3 linked regions of the Granulosicoccus antarcticus IMCC3135 genome follow. The protein of the gene in region 3 interacts with the protein of the main gene of each other region in a pairwise test. Links are inferred from orthologs where the notes say so. Each region holds a gene or a part of one and is shown on either strand. Other genes may lie near its edges.

Evidence for each region.
Region 1: the proteins of acpP (region 3) and ybgC interact in binary tests that used the Escherichia coli proteins (3 or more experiments, as listed by UniProt). The link is inferred for Granulosicoccus antarcticus IMCC3135 from one-to-one orthologs.
Region 2: the proteins of acpP (region 3) and plsB interact in binary tests that used the Escherichia coli proteins (3 or more experiments, as listed by UniProt). The link is inferred for Granulosicoccus antarcticus IMCC3135 from one-to-one orthologs.

Annotation. Positions count from the first base shown.
Region 1 is NZ_CP018632.1:6,319,973-6,325,095, forward strand. What follows is about bases 1,427-4,177. They hold ybgC (tol-pal system-associated acyl-CoA thioesterase), read right to left. Parts: upstream 3,129-4,177; coding sequence 2,724-3,128; downstream 1,427-2,723. Other genes in these bases: IMCC3135_RS34325 (hypothetical protein), read right to left, coding at 1,427-1,577; tolR (protein TolR), read right to left, coding at 1,590-2,036; tolQ (protein TolQ), read right to left, coding at 2,036-2,734; ruvB (Holliday junction branch migration DNA helicase RuvB), read right to left, coding at 3,240-4,177. Also shown: cell envelope integrity protein TolA, read right to left, coding at 1-1,407; more of IMCC3135_RS34325, read right to left, coding at 1,413-1,426; more of ruvB, read right to left, coding at 4,178-4,253; Holliday junction branch migration protein RuvA, read right to left, coding at 4,369-4,971; crossover junction endodeoxyribonuclease RuvC, read right to left, coding at 4,968-5,123.
Region 2 is NZ_CP018632.1:1,477,619-1,483,043, forward strand. The notes cover bases 1,357-4,409. They hold plsB (glycerol-3-phosphate 1-O-acyltransferase PlsB), read right to left. Parts: upstream 4,082-4,409; coding sequence 1,631-4,081; downstream 1,357-1,630. Other genes in these bases: traF (conjugal transfer protein TraF), read right to left, coding at 1,357-1,515; IMCC3135_RS06355 (carboxymuconolactone decarboxylase family protein), read left to right, coding at 4,215-4,409. Outside these bases: IMCC3135_RS06340 (spermidine synthase), read left to right, coding at 1-43; more of traF, read right to left, coding at 85-1,356; more of IMCC3135_RS06355, read left to right, coding at 4,410-4,754; IMCC3135_RS06360 (GTPase family protein), read right to left, coding at 4,751-5,425. UniProt on the Escherichia coli protein: Catalyzes the transfer of an acyl group from acyl-ACP to glycerol-3-phosphate (G3P) to form lysophosphatidic acid (LPA). This enzyme can utilize either acyl-CoA or acyl-ACP as the fatty acyl donor.
Region 3 is NZ_CP018632.1:5,468,401-5,473,742, forward strand. Bases 498-3,467 are described here. They hold acpP (acyl carrier protein), read right to left. Parts: upstream 2,119-3,467; coding sequence 1,876-2,118; downstream 498-1,875. Other genes in these bases: fabF (beta-ketoacyl-ACP synthase II), read right to left, coding at 498-1,659; fabG (3-oxoacyl-ACP reductase FabG), read right to left, coding at 2,356-3,108; fabD (ACP S-malonyltransferase), read right to left, coding at 3,149-3,467. In the rest of the region: endolytic transglycosylase MltG, read right to left, coding at 1-430; more of fabF, read right to left, coding at 430-497; more of fabD, read right to left, coding at 3,468-4,123; dapB (4-hydroxy-tetrahydrodipicolinate reductase), read right to left, coding at 4,297-5,100; NAD-dependent DNA ligase LigA, read right to left, coding at 5,108-5,342. UniProt on the Escherichia coli protein: Carrier of the growing fatty acid chain in fatty acid biosynthesis.

The sequences.
Region 1 (5,123 bases), 850 kb from region 3 along the record:
GGCAGCCTCCGCCAGTCGGGCTGCCTCTTCGGCCTGACGGGCCTCTTCAGCGGCAAGTGCCGCAGCTTTCGCAGCCGCGGCTTTCTCTGCCGCAGCCACTCGTTCTTGTTCCTTTTTGCGCGCCGCTTCCGCAGCCTTGGCCTCTTCGGCCTTGCGCGCCTCTTCGGCAATCCGGGCGGTTTCAGCTTCTTCAGCCTTACGTGCTTCTTCAGCAACCCGGGCAGTCTCGGCCTCTTCAGCCTGCCGTGCTTCTTCAGCAACCCGAGCAGTCTCAGCCTCTTCAGCCTGCCGTGCTTCCTCAGCAACCCGAGCAGTCTCAGCCTCTTCGACAGCCTTCTGCTGCTGTGCCTCTTCTTCCTGCAGTTTCTGCTCGGCGATTCGCACCGCTTGTGCAGCCTCTTCTGCCAGACGTTCCTCTTCCAGCTTGGCGGCAGCCAGTTCTTCCTCGATTCGCGCCTTTTCAGCGGCAGCCTCTTTTTGCTCCTGCTCGGCAGCGGCACGCTTTTCTTCTTCCAGTGCGTCGACACGCTCCTGCTCAACGCGCTCGCGCTCAAGCTGCGCATCACGGCTTGCCTGCAGCGCTTCCTGGCGCTCTTGCTCAGCCAGTCTTGCTTCTTCTTCCAGTCGGGCCTTTTGCTGCTCTGCCAGCTTCGCCTCTTCTTCGAGACGTACCTTTTCTTCAGCTGCTTCTGTTTTTTGTGCCGCCGCGATACGAGCCTCTTCCTGCAATTGCCGCGTGCGCTCCTCGGCTTCGCGCTGCACCTGTGAAAGCCGATCACGCTCTTCATCGGTTTTCAATCGGGCTTCATCGATTCGCCTGGTTTCCTGCTCCAACTGGCGCTGAGCGGCACTGATACGCTCCTCTTCACGCAGACGTTCCTGGCGCAAACGTTCCAGCGTTATCTCTCGCTCCAGAACCTGTCGCTCGGTCAGGCTTGCTTCCTGTTGTCGTAACGTTTCAAGCTCGGCCTGTTCGGTTGCTGCACGTTCGCGCTGTAGCTCGCGTTGCTGCTCCAGCTCGGTGGCCTGTTGCTGCAGATCCACAATGCGCTGCTTTTGATCTTCCGATGCGCTGCGTTGTTGCTCAGTCAGCTCTTCAGCCTCCTTCAACCGAGCTTCTGCCGCAGAACGAGCCTGCTCCAGCGCCGCCACTGTGGACTCCAGGGCCTGCTGTTCGGCTATCGCATCCTGCGCTCGTTGTTCATCCAGCTGTTGTAAGCGTTCGACCTCAGCCTGAATGTCGGCCTCACTCACCGCCACAGCCTGAATCGGTGCCTCTGCACCCAGCTCCACACCGCTGCTCGCAGGCTGCTTGTTGAATTGGAACACCATGGCAACCACCAGCGATACGTGCAAGAGCACGGAGAGCAGGATAGCGAACGGATATTTTCGAATGAGTGCGAACACGATGCCTAGACCGAGCTGATCAGACGTGATGGCCGTTGCCCGAACCGGGCAGTAGCCTCAGACATGCCAGCGACGTGTGCATTCGCACCCGAACACCCTGCCTGGCGCGATGATGCCTGTGCACCAGTGCCATTGAGGATATTCGTCAGATGTGAGGGCCGCATAGTCATGTCGAATTGTAATTATCGCTCCGGGTCGGACATCAAACCAATCTCTGGCGCACCTGATAATTGCAGGGTTACCATCGCTTGCATGATCTGACCATAGTTTATGCTGGCGTCTCCCGCCACCAATACCCGTCTTTCAGGGTTGAGCCGCAACACGGCACTGGCCAATCGTTGCACCTCTTCACGAGTCAACGGCTTGTCCGTTTCCTCACCCACATTCAAATACCACTCACCGGAACTATCCACCGACAGAATCAGTGGCTCCTGTGCCTCACCGGCATCCGCAATAGGTGTTGCAGCAGCATCGGGCAGATCGATTTCGACACCGGTCTGCAACAGCGGCGCTGTAATCATGAAGATCACCAGCAATACCAGCATGACGTCTATATAGGGCACGACATTGATCTCGGCCACCATACGTCGTGGCCGTCGATTGGCGCGAATGGGCCGAATGGCTCGCATCAGCTGGTTTCCGTATCACCGCCAACCCGGCGGATGGCCTGACGTTGCAAGACCGTGGAGAATTCTTCGGCAAAGTTCTCGTAACGATTCAGCAGCCGATCAACATCGGTGGCAAAGCGGTTATAGAAAATGACCGCTGGAATCGCTGCGAACAAGCCAACGGCCGTTGCAATCAGCGCCTCGGCAATGCCGGGAGCGACCATCGCCAATGTTGCCTGCTGCACATTGCCCAGAGCAGTGAAGGAATTCATGATGCCCCAAACCGTACCAAAAAGACCAATATAGGGACTGATGGAACCCACGGTTGCCAGAAAAGGCAGATGATTTTCGATGAGTTCGGCTTCACGCGAGACGGCGATGCGCATGGCCCGACCTGAACCATCCATGATGATTTCATCATTGCTGGTCTTGCGACGCAAACGTCCGAACTCGGAAAAACCGGCCTCGAAAATACGCTCAAGCCCATCCAGCGTGCCGCGACGCATCGTCAGCTTGGAATAGGTACCGGAAATATCAGAGGAGCCCCAGAAATCCTGCTCGAAATCTTCAGCCATACGCTGAGCCCGGCGCAGTTGGCGTGATTTGCCCAGAATCAGTGCCCAGGAGAAGATGGATGCCATCGCCAGGATCACCAACACTACCTGCACGATCGGGCTTGCACCCAGGATCAGGTGCATGATGGACATGTCAGAATTCACGGTTGATAGCCTCTCGAATCTCGGTTGGAATCGCACAGGGTGTCATTTCGTCGATATCGACATACACCAGTACGACGGTAGATTTGGTTAGAAGGGTATCGCCTCGCAGAACTGACTGTTCCAGAATGGCACTAGCGGACTTCAAAGTTAACAATTTGGAGGTTACCGTCAGTTGGTCATTGAAACGTGCGGGCGACAGGTAGTCGATATTCACCGATCGCACGACGAACACCCTCCGTTGTTCGGCCTGCAACTGATCCAGCTCTATCCCACCCGCTCTGAGCCATTCAGTACGGGCGCGCTCCATAAAACGGAGGTAGTTGGCATAAAACACGATACCGCCGGCATCAGTGTCTTCGATATAAACCCGTATCGGGATGGAAAATTGAGACATGCGGAAGTATTACAGACAAATTCTAGAAAATACAGGCACTAAGGCGCATACAGCCATGAAATCACGGCATATTTGCTAATACGAGGCACCATCAAGTGTTAGTTCTAACGCTCAGCCCGCACCGTCAGCAGGTATTTGCAACCCGAAATGCTTGTAGGCATGCGGGGTTACAACTCGCCCACGTGGCGTTCGCATCAGCAGGCCTTGCTGGATCAGATACGGCTCCACCACCTCCTCAAGCGTACCGGTCTCCTCCGATAAAGCGGCCCCCAGGTTGTCGATACCTACCGGGCCGCCGGCAAACTTGTGAATAATGGCATTGAGCATGCGCCTGTCCATATTGTCCAGGCCCAGTGTGTCCACATTCAGCAGGTTGAGAGCTTGATCAGCGGTATCGGCGTTGATTTTACCCTCTGCACGGATATCCACGAAGTCACGCACCCGACGCAGCAGGCGATTGGCTATACGGGGAGTACCTCGCGCTCGACGGGCAATCTCGATGCAACCACGCTCATCGATGGGCACCTCCAGCAATCGGGCCGAACGGGCAACGATTCCAGCCAGATCGTCCACTTCATAGAATTCCAGTCGTTGAACAATTCCGAAGCGATCGCGCAACGGTGAGGTCAGCAAACCGGCGCGCGTGGTCGCTCCGACCAGCGTAAAAGGTGGCAGATCGATCTTGAAAGAGCGGGCGCTGACGCCCTCCCCGGTCATGATATCGATCTGGTAGTCCTCCATCGCGGGATAGAGCACCTCTTCCACCAGCGCGCTCATACGATGAATCTCATCGATGAACAGCACATCATTGGCTTCCAGATTGGTCAATATGGCGGCCAGATCACCAGGACGCTCCAATACCGGGCCGGAGGTATGCAGAATGCGCACATCCAGCTCGTTTGCAATGATATTGGCCAGCGTGGTCTTGCCTAGCCCTGGCGGGCCAAACACCAGCACATGATCCAGAGCCTCGCTGCGCATCTTTGCAGCCGCGATGAACAACTCCATCTGTTCTGTGACAGCTCGCTGCCCATGGTAATCGGCCAGCATCTTGGGGCGCATGGCCCGTTCCTGTGCATCCTCCTTTCGCACATCGGCCGCTAGCAGTCGTTCGGGGTCGGACATGGTGTCATGAGTTCCTGTAGTTATCGCTCTTTACGGATCTTCAAACGTGGCTGGCAGACTGTCCGGGAATAGCCTGATCCGTGTTGCGGATACGATCACTATCCAGCACTGTCACCTATCGGGCAGCGCCTCGCAATGCTGCACGTATCATCTGTTCGACACTCTGGCCTGCCTCAGCGTGCTTGTCGAGCAGACGTGTAGCCTCAGCTGGCTTGTAGCCCAGCGATACCAGCGCCTCTTCCGCCTGCTCCCGCGCACTGGGTTCATCATCCAGCGGCAAGCTACCGCTTGGCAGACTACCCATGCCCAGCCCCAGTGTCTCCACCTTGTCCTGCAATTCGATCAGCAGGCGCTCGGCCGTCTTCTTGCCGATACCCGGCACACGAGTAAGCGCGTTGATGTCCTTGGTCGCGATGCAACTCAGAAACTCATCGGTACTCAGACCTGACAGAATCGCCAGGGCGACCTTGGCACCCACACCGTTGACTTTCAACAGGGCGCGGAAAAGAACCCGCTCTGTGCGTGTGCCAAACCCGTACAGCAATTGTGCATCTTCGCGCACCACCAGGTGCGTGAACAAAGCGGTGGTATCGCCCAGTGGCGGCAAGGCATAGAAGGTAGACATGGGCGCATCTACTTCGTAGCCCACACCCTGCACATCAATGAGCAGTGAAGGTGGGTTCTTCTCAAGCAGAACCCCTGTCAACCGACCAATCATAATCTCAAGCCTCTTCCGCGCGTACGCTTTCTTTGTGGCAAAACGGTGCCTCCCGGCGCCTTGCGCGAATGGGCATGACAAATGGCAATAGCCAGACCATCGGCCGCATCAACCTGTACCTCAGGGATGATCTGCAACAAGGCTCTGACCAT
Region 2 (5,425 bases), 4.0 Mb from region 3 along the record:
GCGTCAGGCGAGAGCAACGATCAGGCGCCCGTTGAGATATTAGGAGCCTGATCGCAGTAGATCAGTCTATTTTCGGACAGGTCCCTAGAAGCTGTAGGCAAGCTGGAAACCGGCTTCCAGAGACTCCAGACCATTCAGACGTGCACCGATTTGCAGTGGACCAAGGCCGACACCCAGACTCAGAGAGGTTGCGTCAGTGTCTCGTGAGTTATCGATACTGACGCCACCGCGTATTGCCAGCTTGGCCGTGCCGAACTCCAGCCCTAAACCCATTTTCTGAGTTTCGAAGTTGTCGACCTTGGCTTCATTAAGAGCCAGGTCGCCGCTGACACTGAGCATGCCATATTGATACAGGGCACCAACAATCAGTTGTGGCGTTGTTTCAAATTCGAAGTCGTTGGCTGTCTTGATGGATTCAGGAATGATGTTACGCAGCACAGCTGCGAGGCGCACAGGATAGGAGTGCAGTGCCATTGACGCACCAGCGTCGAGCGTAAATGAGTTCTCGGTGGCTTCGCTGTCATCGAGCCGATCTTCGATGGACGGATTTGAATCGTCAAATTCGTCCTGCGCTCGAATGAGAACATCATAAGCACGCAGGGCGGAAATTTTCGGTGTTATGCCGGCATCAATGTCGTATTTTCCGACTTTGAATGAACTGGCAATACTGATACCGAGTTGGGTTCGTATCAGAACGGAGCCGTGTGCCTCTGAGGTCAGTACATCTTCAGGTTGCTGGACTTGCAGTGTAGCGCCCAGTGCATCGGCTTCAAGATAGGGTGAGTCTTCTGCCTCACCCAGAGTGAGGACGTCATCTCCCAGAACTTCCTGAAAATCTGTTATGTAAGTCCGGTCACCTTCTGCGATATCCGGAGTGCCTGATGCGGTGCCACTGACTCGCAGATTGACAGCGATGGGGTATTGGTTGCTTGTGAATGCGACTCCCATATCCAGCGTTGCCTGAGCGTCGATAGTTTCATCATCGACCGTGTCCAGAATATCCAGCAATTGAGTGGAAAGGTTGGCCACCCCGGTGGTGCCGTCCACGCAGGTCTGATCTCTTCTGTCCGGGCTAGGCGAGAAGGGATCGCACTGTACCTCTCTGGTACCCAGGGCTGCCACCTCGTCGTCTATATCATCGAACAGGTTTTCATTGTCATCATCAGTCAATGTGTCAATGGCCTCGCCAGAGTCCCGAACTTCAGCCGCCATGCCAATACTGAAGTGGAAGGTCTCCTTGCGTTGCTGCATCGCCATGAGTGAAGCAGGATTATCCACAGCACCGTGTACACCCTGGCCGTTGGCAATGACAGAGCCACCCAGAGCGATGGAACGTGCATCAGCAGACCATGCGGGAGCGGCCAGCGTCATCGTCAGTAATGCGGTGGCAACCATGGCCGCCACTTTGCTGCTTGTCAGTGTGTTTGCTGAAGTGTCATCGCCCGGGCTGCGTGGGTCTTTGAGGCAGACGGAAGATGCATCCGTGAACGAATTGCTGCAAATTGGACGGGACATTGAAACCTCAGGGTCAGGTCAGGAGCGTTTACGGGGATGATTACCCGGGGCTGCCTGAATAAAATGATGAGAGACCTGAACTGCACTTACTGTACCGAAGCTGCGGGTTTGCAGATTACTGAATGTTACCGGCTGCCAATGCGGCATTGATGATAGCGTGCCGGGTTTGCTCACTAAGCAGGGTATGTGCCTTGCCCTCCACCTCGAGCATTGATTTCTCGGGTGTCAGTCTATCGTCATGAACGGCCACGTAACCTTGCTGGATCATGCGCTCCACAAAAGCCCGGTGCAGATGTTTGTCGTATAACTCAGCTGCATCAACACCGCTTGTATTGGCAAGACGCTCGGCACTCATCTGGTTACGCAGCGCCAGCTCATCTCTGGTAATACCGCCTTCGTGCGCCCTGGCCAGTAAAGAGGCGCACAGATAGTTACGTTCAAGTCCGGGCATGACGACTTGTGCCAATCGCATCAGGGAGAGCGCCTGAATGGTGCCTGCTGAGGCGCGATGCCACTTGCCATCGACCTGCTCCAGCAGGCCTGATTGCATTAACGCTTGCAATGAGCTGTCGATTGTCGACTCGTCTGGCTCTGTTGGAAGGAAGAGCTCTCCTTGCAGAAAGGGGAATGTCAGTTTGATCAGCTCCTTCAAATATGTCTCGCTTCGGGTGCGGCTGTTACTGAAGGCGGCGGCGATGAGTGCTGGTAGTGTCAGCAAATGCAGGATGTTGTTTCTGAAATAGGTCAGTGCTGCCAGTTGGCCAGGCTTTGGCTGAATGAGAGGCCCGATACTATCCGAGTAGGTCTCGATGAAGCCGAGTCGAGTGCCATGCTCAATCAAATCGTCAGCATTGATGGCAGGCACAACCACCGGTGTGTGCGCATGTGCCTGACTTAGAAGTTGGTGGTATATGTCGATCTGCAACATCAGTTCATCGCGACTGATGCGCCCCCGTGGCGTTGCCAGCAGGGTGATGGCTAGCAAACTGATAGGCGTGACGCAGGCCGCTTCATTGATATTTTGCATGATGCTGGAACCCAGAGTCTCGACAACCGGATGCAGCCAGTCGGGGCGTTCAAGGGGCGCAGGTAATTGACGCCAGTTGCTCTGATGACTATCAAGGATCGTATCCAGCGCTATCGGTTCGCCGAAATTGACATGCACCCGACCATAGTCTTCCTTGAGTGTGCGCAGTGCCTTGACCAGTGCAAATATTGTCTCCTTTTGCTTCTTGCCACCTGCCAGTTCGCTGGTGAATGAACGCCCTTCGAGTAATCGCTCGTAGCCAAAGTAGACCGGAATGAACATCACCGGTGTCTTGGGCTCACGAAGATAGGCGTGCACGGTCATGGCCAGCATTCCACCTTTGGGGGGCAGGAGTCGGCCAGTACGGCTGCGTCCACCTTCCACGAAATATTCAAGCGCATGTCCGCGTTGCAGAATTTCCTTCAGGTAGGCGTTGAAAACGGCTGCGTATAACGGATTTCCGGTAAAGGTTCGTCGCAGGAAGAAGGCGCCTCCACGGCGTAGCAAGCCGCCGACAACAGGCAGATTCAGGTTGATTCCGGCAGCGATATGCGGCAGTGAATATCCTTGCATATAAAGGATATAGGAGAGTAGTAGATAGTCTATATGGCTGCGATGACATGGCACATAGATCAACTCATGGCCATCTGCAACAGCCTTCAGTCGGTTGATTCCGGACAGCTCGACGCCGTCGTAGAGCTCGTTCCATAGCCGGGTAAGCAGATTGTGCAGAATGCGAACGGTTGGATAGGACACATCAGCCGCGATCTCGAAAGCGTATTTTTGTGCCTGGCGACGTGCCCGCTCTACAGGTTTGCCGTCTGATTCCTTAACGATAGCCTGACGCACAGCATCATCTGCCAGCACATGATCGATCAATATGCGTCGGTGTGACTGGTCAGGACCAAGGGTGGCGATGCGTCTTTGCCGGAAGTGGACTCGCAATACACGGGAAAGTTTACGCTCAAGTATCCGGGGGGCCTCACCGGTATTCTTTAACGTATTGAATGACAGCGGTTCACTGAAGCTGAGCAGTGTATGTCGCCCATGAATCAGTGTTGTGATGAGCTTGCGGGTACGCCCTGCAAACTGCCAGTTCTCTGTGAACCACAAACGCCAGATAGAGGACTCCTTGTCCGGCGCCCGGCCCCAGTAGACGCCGACGGGGACGATTTGCAGCTCGCCGGCATCGGCATCGATGTCCAGACCAGCGCTGACCAGTCTGTTCAGGCGTGCTGAGATAGTGGGGCGCAGCTTGCGAAAAATGCTGCCCTGGCGTGATTTAAGCACATCCACGGATGAGCTTTCTGTGTTGGTGCCGTAAAGCAGTTTGTCAGTAGGGTCGGGCAGGCCATGTTGTGCGCAGGCCAGTTGCAGCGCACAGCGATCGGCCACGCCACCCACCTCCAGCACGTACAGAACGGGCAAGTCAGGATCGATCAATGCACTTGGACTGTCAGGCAATACCTGAGGTTTCACCCATATCGACAGAATGCGTAACGGTAGATTTGTGATAATACGGTAGGTAGTGTTACGCATGAAGGCAATCAGCAAGCTCGCTCATCGGTCAGGTTTCCAGTCCGCTCCATGGTGACGCATTACCAGTAACTTGCACAAGCACAGAAGAGTGATGGGGCATAATGTAATCAACATTCCTGCAGACGAGCATACCGTGTCCAGATTATCAACCCCTGAAGAAGCCAGCCTCCAGCAAGAGACTCTGGAGGCACTTGAGTCGGTTCGCATGAACGGCAAGCTGGCTGAGGTCTATCTGCAATTTGCCAATAGTGAACATGCATTGCGTGCCTATCTTCATATGGAACAGGCTCTGGCCGGTGGCTCTTTGTCGAAAACCGAAACAGAGGCCATCAAGCTTTGGGTCAGTCAACAGACCGGTTGTGACTATTGTCTGTCCGTACACACATTCAAGAGCAAGCAGGCAGGGCTCAATGCCGAGCAGCAACGCGCTCTTCGCAAGGGCGAGCCAACGGGGGATTCTCGAATCGACTGCATGCTGAAAGTGGCGCAGGCGCTGATGCAGGTGCGGGGTAAATTGCCCGAAGCCTTACTGGCAGAGGCTCGAGAAACGGGCTTGAGTGATGAAAATCTGGTGGACCTGACTATGGCTATATCCACGATCTATTTCACCAACCTGACCAATCACATCAACGACTCTATCTCGTCGCTGCCGCCGGCACCGGATCTTTCCTAATCAGGCTTGTCCGCTGAGCTGCTGACGGCTGCGCGACCCAGAACCTGGCCCAGGCGCTTGACCTGTGACCAACGCTCGCGCCAGCTGAAGGACTGTTCACCACGCTCTACCCGTCGTCTATTCAACTGTGTCAAGGTTGCATTGTCTTGTAGCATCATGAGTTGCGCTGCCACTGCATCGACGTTGTAACGCCCTTTGTCTACGGACAGGCAAACCGGAATTGCCGGTGTCTCAGCTGGCAGGCCAATCTGGCTTGTCGCACTGAGCAGGGCATCTCGAATGTTGCTCGCTTTTCGATCATCACTGTCCAGAGCATAGGGAGGTTCCCAGAGCGCCTTGGGTGTCAGCTGGTCGACATGAGTCATTACCAGCATGATGGGGGGCATCCTTCTTCTGGGCAAAGCCGCAAAACCTTGCTGTAAAGCCTGCCAGACCTGCTGGTCGGGGGCGCGTGCAGGTTGATTGGCACGCACGACCAGAAGCAACATGTCCGCTTGCATGGCAAGTTGCATCAACGAGGCAGGTTCGTCGATTGTGTGATTCAGGCCGACAGTATCAATGATGTGCATGGGGGCAGCCCCATCCAGTTGCAGGCGGTGTGTCACGGTTCTGTCAGTGGTTGGCAGAATATCGACTTCCGCTTCCAGTGTGTCCGCTAGTGCATTGACGAG
Region 3 (5,342 bases):
CAGGTGAGGCCAACACTTCCTCGGTAATAGTGTGGCGCAATACAGTCGAGCTTGCCACCCTTGCCAGGGTCTGCTTCCAGTTTGAGCCTTCTATGATGTTTTGCGAATACTGGGTAGTTTGCCCCTGAATAAAAGTGGCAAATAACTCCGGTACGCTCATGGGTGCAAGCAGACTGTACTCACCCGTCTTGATACCCGCGCCCTTGTCACTCAGCCGAACATACAGATCGAACCAGTAACGCTTGTCGATAATGCCTTGCTGTTCCAGCTCCACCGACAATCGCTTGGCAGACCAACCCTTCTGGATGGTGAACAAGGTGCTGTCTGAGGGCAGATTAACGGGCTCGGCGAGATAGCGATTGTAATCGCTCCAGGAATAGTAGCCAGCGGCACCACAACTCAGCGCCACAAGCAACAGAAAGAAACGCATCACACGCCGTCTTTCGCGAATATCAGTGTGCCGTTCGTGCCACCAAATCCGAAGGAATTACTCATGGTCACATTCAGCTTTGCCGCGCGCTTTTTGTTCGCAACAAAGTCAAGATCACAACCATCACCCGGGTTATCCAGGTTGATGGTCGGTGGTGCCACCTGATCACGCATGGCCAGCACACAGAAAACAGCTTCTACACCACCGGCTGCTCCCAGCAAGTGACCCGTCATGCTCTTGGTCGAACTGACCAGAATTGATTGTGCATGTGAGCCGAAGGCGGTCTTGATCGCCTGAGTCTCGGCCACGTCGCCCGCAGGTGTTGATGTTCCATGCGCATTGACGTAGTCGATGTCCTCTGCGGTTAGTCCCGAGTTGCGCAGCGCCGCTTTCATGCAACGTGCCGCACCTTCGCCATTGGCTGATGGCGTTGTCATGTGATGGGCGTCGCCGCTCATGCCATAGCCGGCAACTTCGCAGTAGATTTTGGCACCGCGAGCTTTTGCATGCTCGTACTCCTCAAGTACCATGATGCCGGCCCCATCACCCAGTACGAATCCATCCCGATCCCGATCCCATGGGCGACTGGCTGCCGCAGGGTCGTCATTGTTAGTGGATAAGGCTCTTGCAGCCCCGAAACCAGCCAATCCCAAAGGACAAGTTGCCATCTCGGCGCCACCCGCGACCATCACGTCAGCATCACCATATTCGATCAGACGCGCTGCGTCTCCGATGTTGTGAGTGCCACTGGTACAGGCTGTTACTGTGCACAGGTTCGGCCCTTTGTAGCCAAATTTGATGGACAGATTGCCACTGATCATGTTGATGATTGTAGACGGTACGAAGAATGGCGATACCTTGCGTGGTCCACCGTCCAGCAACGCCTTGTGCTGAGCTTCGATATTCGGCAAACCGCCTATTCCCGAACCGATGGAGACGCCTACGCGTTCCCGATCCAGACCTTCTGCACTTTCCAGACCCGCGTCTTCTATGGCCTGCATGCCTGCAGCAATGCCGTAGTGGACAAAAACGTCCATCTTGCGAGCATCCTTGGCGGAAAAATATTCCGTTGCATCAAAGTTCTTTACTGAGGCGCTAAAACGGGTGTTATAGGCCGACACGTCGAATTGTGTAATGGTCTCGGCACCAGACACACCCGCAAGGATGTTCTTCCAGCTTTCCTCGACTCCATTACCCACAGGGGTCACAAGACCCAATCCGGTTACCACTACTCGTCTACGCGTCAAACCTCTCAGCTCCGATAAATGTGCAGTTAAGTTACGCGCGTTGCGCGCTGATAACGAGAGAGCCGCAATTTGCGACATGCCCTATGGGCCGCCAACAATGAGCGGCTCCCTCACCTGATCTGTCCAAACCTGACTTTTTAAAAGCCTGTTAAAACTGAAGCAAAACCGAGGGCCACGAAAAATCGTGGCCCGAGGTAATCAAGCTTGTTCGATATGAGCGGTGACGTAGTCAACCGCTTGTTCGACAGTGGTGATCTTTTCAGCTTCTTCATCGGGGATCTCGCACTCGAATTCTTCTTCGAGCGCCATCACTAGCTCGACGGTATCGAGAGAATCTGCGCCTAGATCTTCGACAAATGAAGCTTTGGTCGTAACTTCTTCTTCTTTTACGCCAAGCTGCTCTACGACAATCTTTTTGACGCGTTCGTCAATACTGCTCATTGTGGGGTAAACCTCCGAAAAAAATTAAGCGGCCTCAGCCGTATCGCTATTGTAGTGAGTTCCATCAGAACGTGCCAACACTTACGCAAATTCTTCTTGTGACAATAAGGACTAGCTGAGGATAAACAACGCTGGAAGCGTCAAGCATTCCAGATACAGTGCCTGAATCCGCTGACGGACTCAACTATAAAACCAGGGGGCGGCGCGGCGTCTCTATTGATACGCTGACTCCCGGCATCAGGTCATCACCATTCCACCATTCACGCTGATGGTCTGCCCAGTGATGTAGGAAGCGGCGGGAGAGGCCAGAAACAGGCAGGTTTGCGCTATATCTGACGGAGTTCCCAACCGGCCAAGAGCAATCTCGCCCTTTATTTTTTCCTTTTGATCTTCGGATAATGCATTCGTCATGTCGGACTCGATAAAACCCGGAGCAACTGCGTTGATCGTAATCGATCTGGAACCCAGTTCACGAGCCAGTGATTTGGTCATGCCAAGCACGCCTGCTTTTGAGGCAGCATAATTAACCTGACCTGCGTTACCCGTAATACCGACAACTGAACTGATGTTGATGATACGACCGCCACGCGCCTTGACCATCGGCTTGATGACCAGTCTGCACAGTCGATAGACGCTGGTCAGATTGGTCGCGATGACCTCATCCCATTCACTGTCTTTCATGCGCATGAACAGATTATCGCGTGTGATTCCTGCATTATTCACCAGAATCGACACCGGACCATAGTTTGTGCCGATCTGACTGATCGCCTCCTCGGTCTGTGCGGCATCGGTCACATTCAGGCACAAACCCGTACCCTTGATACCAGCCTGCTCAAAGCGGGCGCTGATCGCTGCCGCGCCTTTTTCTGATGTCGCGGTGCCGATAACAGTAGCCCCGTGCGCGCCCAGAAGGTCGCTGATGGCGGCTCCGATACCCCGACTGGCGCCGGTTACCAGGGCTATCTGGTTTTCTAGAGTTGATTCAGTCATTGTCTGCTGTCTGGTTGACTTGGTTATTTTACTGCACCGCTCAAGCGGCAGTGACACCGACGGCTGCCAGCGCGGCCACAAGACCGGCTGTGGAGTCCACAGGCAAGGTGGTCAGGGAGCGATCAATGCGTTTGCCCAAACCTGTCAGAACTTTACCAGGACCTGCTTCGATGACTGTCGTTACACCGTGCACATCCCTCAAAGCTTCAACTGTCCGAGTCCAATAAACGGGATTGTACACATGTGCCTTCAAATGACCGATCAGAGAATCCAGATCGTCAGCCGCACGGGCCGTGGCATTTTGCACCAATGGTGCAGACGGCTCGGAAAACGTCAGTGTATCCATGGTCTTGGCAAGCTCTTCGCCCGCATCACGCATCAGTGATGAATGATTCGGCACGCTCACCGCCAGCATGAGAGCCTTGCGGCAACCTTGCTCACGTGCCAGTGCAACCGTTTTTTCCAATGCATCCAGATGCCCGGAAATGGCAACCTGCCCCGGCGCGTTGAAATTGACCGCTTCACTGATACGCTCACCGCTAACCGAGGCGCACAGGTCAATGACAGCTTGATCATCCATACCGATCAATGCAGCCATGCCACCCTGACCTTCTGGTACCGCAGATGCCATCAGCTCTGCACGACGCTTGACCAGCGTCAGCCCATCAGCAAAGGACAAGATATCAGCGGCCACCATTGCGGAAAATTCGCCCAGGCTGTGACCCGCGAAAACACTGGGGGTCGGCAGTCCTGATTCGCGCATGACACGCCAGATGGCAACCCCTGAGGTGAACATCAGAGGTTGGGTGATACGAGTATCGCTCAAGGTCTCAGCAGGACCATTTTGCGCCAACTGCCACAAATCCTGACCGAGAACCTCCGATGCTTCTGCAAAGGTTGCCTGAATCGAACTGTATTCAGCTGCCAGCTCAGCCAGCATGCCAACACTTTGTGCACCTTGTCCCGGGAAAACAACAGCAAACGTCACGACACACTCCTTGAAATATATATCCACCGCTGCCCCCTCTCGGGTGCATGGATCTGCCTCTGATTACTTGCGCCGAACCCTGATAATAGCAATGCAGCAACAGGTATTGCCGGTGATTGTAATGGAATTGCGCTTCTAATCGTCAGAACATCATCGACAACCGTTTCGCAGCTGACCACCAGCTCGCCCGACAGCCTTTGTTATTTTAATCCCAGCACGTCTGTCATGTCATACAGACCGGCGGGTCTGGAGTGTAGCCAGATCGCTCCACGTACGGCTCCCCGTGCAAATGTCATCCTGTCGGTCGCCTTGTGAGTGATCTCTATGCGCTCTCCATTACCGGCAAACAGAACCGTATGGTCGCCGATAATATCTCCCGCACGAATGGTCTCAAAACCGATAGTCTGGCTTTCGCGTGCACCGGTAATTCCTTCCCGACCGTAAACAGCACAACTGGCCAGATCCCGGCCCAGCGCATCGGCAACCACTTCACCCATCCGGATGGCGGTACCTGAGGGCGCATCCACCTTGTGCCGATGATGCGCTTCGATTATTTCCACATCATAGTCATCGCCAAGAGCACGTGCAGCCTGCTCCAACAATTTCAGTGTGACGGTGACACCGACGCTGTAGTTGGGAGCAAACAGGATAGCGCGCCTGCTCGCATGCTCGTGCAGCCGTTCCAGCTGTTCAGCTGAAAAGCCGGTTGTGCCTATGACAACACGAGTGGAATCATCCTCAAGTGCATCCAGCAGAGCCAGAGAAACGACCGGTGCCGTGAAATCGATGATCACATCACCGCCGCGTTCCAGCGCCTGAACATTATCGACAACACTGACACCACTGGCATCGCCACCCGACAACACACTGGTATCCAGGCCAATGCAAGCCTGTCCTGGCGCATCGGCAGCGGCCCCGACTCTGGCACCTTCGCGTTCAGCAATAGCTGTCAGCAGTTGACGCCCCATGCGACCGGCAGCGCCGTTGACTGATAGAGAGATCATTATTTTTCTAGGATTCCAGAGGACCGATGAGTTCCAGCAAAGCCGCTTCATCAAGGACGGGCACACCAAGGGACTCCGCCTTGGTCACTTTTGAACCGGGCGCATCGCCTGCAAAGACAGCCGTCGTTTTGCCCGAAACACTACTACTGACCTTCGCACCCAGGCGCTGCAAGTGTTGCTTGGCATCGTCCCGCGAGAAGGTATGCAAAGTACCGGTCAATACATAGGTATTACCTGCCAGC